One region of the Paenibacillus sp. J31R109 genome, then DNA from elsewhere that is predicted to be linked to it. Evidence: a T-box and tRNA genes for the amino acid it is inferred to sense, from the RefSeq annotation. Region 1 holds a T-box; the other holds one or more tRNA genes.
What was found. A T-box is a leader RNA that pairs with one kind of tRNA and senses whether it is charged. The one in region 1 lies ahead of leuS (leucine--tRNA ligase), so its partner is inferred to be a tRNA-Leu.
Positions count from the first base shown of each region.

Region 1 (2,404 bases):
TAAAACGCAGGCAGATATTATTAAAGATAAATTCGGCCTGAGTAAAGCGGCATTTAAACGTGCTCTAGGCAAGCTTATGAAAGATGGGCTTATCTATCAGGAAGAGGATTGGACTTATCTGAAACAAGAGGAGACGCAAGTCTGAGATGAGTTACGAGAAATTTGCCTATACGTACGATCGCTTGATGAACAGTATGCCGTATGAAGACTGGCTGCGGTTTGTGAAGGAAAGCTTTGAACGCTTTGAAGTTAAACCAACAACGCTTGTTGATCTAGGTTGCGGGACAGGCAATATATCCATTCCGTTAGCTGCTGAAGGATTGCTGGTGACGGGAATCGATCTTTCCGAGGATATGTTAGCTGTTGCCGAGCAGAAGTACAGTGAACAGCCTAGTCAGCTTCGCGGGGGTGGCATTCGCTGGATTCAGCAGGATATACGGGAATGGGAGCTTGGCGAGGAAGTCGATGTAGCCATTTCATTTTGTGATAGTGTTAATTATTTATTAGAGGAAGAGGACATCGTGGATGCTTTCCGTCAGACATGGGCGGGACTTAAGCCAGGCGGTTTGTTTCTCTTCGACGTACATACTCCCCAGCAATTGTTTGCGTATGCGGAGTCTCAGCCTTTTTTTCTGAATGAGGACGATGTTGCTTACATTTGGACAAGCGAGTTAGATGAGGATCGTGTTCAGATTGAACATGATTTAACTATTTTCGTCAGAGACAGTGGTACAAGTGACAACTTCCGACGTATTGATGAAACGCATGAACAAAGAGCGTACCCCTTACAATGGCTGGAACAGATGCTGATCGAAGTAGGTTTTCGTGAGGTACATCAAGCGGCAGACTTTACGTGGGAACAACCAACGGAGACAACGGAGCGAGCTTTCTTTATTGCAAAAAAATAATACGGATGACGGGATTCGCCCGCGGCTTGACAGTTCGGCATTATTTTACATATAATCAAAGCTAATCAGTTGTATGGAAAGCTTAGATGAGGAATAGTACCTTGTACAGCATCTTTCAGAGAGTCGGAGCTTGGGTGTGAGCCGGCAGATGTTAGTCTTGAGAACTCGCCTCGGAGCTAGAAGGTGAACCGCCTGATCCTGGATCAGTGCGCTAGCTGGATCGTCTCACCCGCGTTAAGGGGCAGAGTGAACACAGGTGAAGAACGCCTTGTGTTAACTAGGGTGGTACCACGGGAATTATACCTCTCGTCCCTAGCGATATCCGCTAGCGATGTGAGGTTTTTTTGTGCGTATTTGCATACATGAGCAATAGAGCATTTTAAGGAGGCATGGAAGGTATGACACAGGAATTGAAAGAAACGAAAGAGCAACAAGGCTACAATCCGCAATCGATTGAACCCAAATGGCAGGCATACTGGGATGCGAAGAAAACATTTAAAGTACTAGAAAATTCGGATAAACCGAAATTTTATGCCTTGGATATGTTCCCATACCCATCAGGTGCGGGGCTACACGTAGGGCATCCAGAAGGTTATACAGCGACAGATATCGTTTCCCGTTTCAAGCGGATGAGAGGCTTTAACGTGCTTCACCCAATGGGCTGGGATGCGTTCGGACTTCCTGCGGAGCAGTATGCCCTAGATACAGGGAATGACCCGCGTGAGTTCACGAAGAAAAATATTGATACGTTCCGTCGTCAAATTAAGTCTCTTGGTTTCTCCTACGATTGGGATCGTGAGATTAGTACGACTGATCCGGAGTATTACAAATGGACACAATGGATTTTCATCCAGTTGTACAATAAAGGGCTTGCTTATGTCGACGAAGTGCCTGTTAACTGGTGTCCAGCTCTAGGTACGGTGCTTGCGAATGAGGAAGTTATTGACGGATTAAGCGAACGTGGTAACCATCCGGTTATTCGGAAGCCGATGCGTCAGTGGATTTTGAGAATTACAGAGTATGCAGAGCGTTTGCTTGAGGATCTTGAGGAGCTTGATTGGTCTGAAAGTATCAAGGATATGCAGCGTAACTGGATTGGAAAGTCAACAGGAGCTGAGGTTCAGTTCGCTTTTGAAGGGCATGCGGATAAAAGCCTAACGGTTTTCACAACGCGTCCAGATACATTGTTCGGTGCAACTTATTGTGTATTGGCGCCTGAGCATGAGCTTGTAGCGCAGATTACAACAGAAGGTCAAACGGCTGCGATTAAAGAATATCAAGAGAAAGCTTCCCGCAAAAGCGATCTAGAGCGTACAGATTTGGCGAAAGACAAATCAGGCGTGTTCACAGGTGCTTATGCCATCAATCCAGTGAATGACACGAAAGTGCCAATCTGGATCGCAGATTATGTGCTTGGTGGCTACGGTACAGGGGCGATCATGGCGGTTCCAGGGCACGATCAACGTGACTGGGAATTTGCGAAGCAATTTGAATTG
Region 1 is NZ_JCAUAR010000001.1:277,266-279,669, forward strand. It holds gene AC58QT_RS01130 (CvfB family protein) at 1-145, shown strand, start outside; gene AC58QT_RS01135 (class I SAM-dependent DNA methyltransferase) at 147-908, shown strand; T-box leader at 983-1,225, shown strand; gene leuS (leucine--tRNA ligase) at 1,307-2,404, shown strand, end outside.

Region 2 (2,404 bases), on a different contig from region 1:
CTCCCCTTGGGGAGGCGGATTTGGACACCATCGGGTGTTAATGAATCGGCAAGTGGACAAGACGTATAACGAAATTGACCCGTTGGTGGAAATGGAAGCTTTCCTAGCACGTGAAGGGCTGGATCCTCAAGATACGGCTGGCATGCTTACCGCGGCGTGGTTGAAGGACGTTGGCTTCTTGTCATTAGCTTGGCCTCTAGAAGAAGCGTACAGGGAACAGACTGCCTACGACGACGTGGAAAATGTGACAGAAACGCTTCGCGTTGCCGCGTGGGTGACCGTAGGGCTCGGGAATAAAGCACGAGCAGGTGCTGTACTGCCAGCTGCTTCGCTTTATCCTGGTACTATTAACACTATTGTTGTCATAGAAGGGGATCTGACAGACGCAGCATTGGTGAATGCTGTTATCACGGCTACTGAAGCCAAGGCTGCTGCACTTCAAGATCTGAACATCACGATCGATGGTCAACTAGCCACAGGGACGACGACTGATGCGGTGCTCATTGCCGCGACAGGCAGAGGAACTACGTACCGCTATGCGGGTACAGCGACAACAGTGGGCTATCTCATAGGCAGAGCAGTTTACGAAGCCACACTTGTTTCAGCTAAGTTGAATGAGCTTGATATGAGTAAACGGTAGGAGGCTTCTGAACAACATCGCTATGTAAAAGACCTCCCGTCCATGTGGACGGGAGGTCTTCTATTACGTTAAGGTATCTGGTGTAGTTAACGTTATGTTCTACGGAACACGCCAAAACCGAGACCGGCTGCTAAGCTGTCGATATCCGAGACATCGTTATCTTCATTCTCGTTTTTGAAGTTGGGATCGTGAACGATACCCTCAGCTTCACCTTCGGTTAAATGACGCTGATTGCCCGTGTATTTCGGCTCTAGTGCCTCAATTTCTTTCTTATCCATGGGTCATACCTCCTTTCCAAATAGGGTTAGGAAGTGGTAATGGAATTATGCATGCATGGGAAAAGTTTCATTGACGAGCTTTTGCGTCACATGGTATATTAATTATGTAAACGCGATCATGGCGGAATTGGCAGACGCGCACGGTTCAGGTCCGTGTGGGCTTACCCCCGTGGAGGTTCGAGTCCTCTTGATCGCATCACGTAAAACACCCTTTTCTGAGTCAATCAGGGAAGGGTGTTTTCGTGACCAATCGCGGAATTACTGCCCTGTAGCGGTTTTCATGAAATACAGGTATAATACATAGTATAGATTGTACATTTCTTTATATCTAAAGGAGCTGAATGATTCATGGATAGATCCGTTACGATTACTCAATCCGGCAGCTTTGCACATGTGCTCCAAACGTTTGCAATTTCCCTCTTAGTTTCCTTTTTGGGTACATTGATTGGTGCAATGGTCGTGCCTCCATCTATGGTGATGCTCTTCGTTGTTGCAGAGGTCGTCATGTTGGTAGCGGCGATCGTGATCCGAATTCGCGGCAAAAACATTGGCTATGGCTTTCTCTACTCATTCACAGCGATTTCTGGTGTGACGTTATATCCAGTTATTATGGCGTACGGCGGCCAGCTTGGTGCTAGCGTAGTATCAGGTGCATTTTTCGCAACGGCAGCGATTTTCGGCTCATTAGCTTTCTATGCTCACCGTTCCCAACGTGATTTCAGCTTCCTAGGCGGCTTCTTGTTCGCGGGTACGATTGGACTTGTGTTGATGAGTGTACTCGGCATGTTCCTCAACTTCGGTTCCGCCATGAATTTGGTGTGGTCGATGGCTGGGATTCTGATCTTCAGCGGTTGGGTTCTGTATGATGTTGCCCAATACCGCAACGGTGTTGCATCCGAAGCAGTGCCACTTGCCGCATTGAACATTTATCTCGATTTCATTAACTTGTTCCTGTATATCTTACGTTTCATCGCTTCAATTGTAGGATTTAACAGGAATTAAACATGCGCAACTGACGCTGATTAATAAAAAGCACGATGGTTCCTCCGATCCACGGAAATGTGGAAGAGGGCCATCGTGCTTTTTTTGGCTGCTAGTTGGCTATCTAAGACTTAATCTTGCCTGGCAGCTGTTTGGTATGGAAAAAGGGGATATCTCCTCGGAAGCTTCGATTGATTTCCAGCAGCGTATGGATTAACTGGGTTAAATCCGTGTAGTTCATACGAAGCGTAAATGGATCTGTGTACTTTTCGGATTTTATACGTATTTCAAGCCTAAGATTTGCTTCATCCATATAAATTTCTAGCTGCTCATTTGCAAGCATTAGTTCCCACATTCAAACCAACACCTCTTTCTCTCTCTAGTTACTTTTAGCTTATGTTTGTAGGACGAGATTAGAAGCAGATGCAACGAACGGGATGAATGCTTTTTATGGAAATAAGCACGATTTCCGCACTTGCCTCATACAATTTAATGATCCTAATTG
Region 2 is NZ_JCAUAR010000006.1:108,910-111,313, reverse strand. It holds gene AC58QT_RS17355 (adenosylcobinamide amidohydrolase) at 1-640, shown strand, start outside; gene AC58QT_RS17350 (hypothetical protein) at 733-918, opposite strand; tRNA gene AC58QT_RS17345 (tRNA-Leu) at 1,031-1,114, shown strand; gene AC58QT_RS17340 (Bax inhibitor-1/YccA family protein) at 1,267-1,920, shown strand; gene AC58QT_RS17335 (hypothetical protein) at 2,024-2,254, opposite strand.
Region 2: it has a tRNA-Leu gene. The T-box ahead of leuS (leucine--tRNA ligase) is inferred to sense a tRNA for this amino acid. The anticodon was not compared.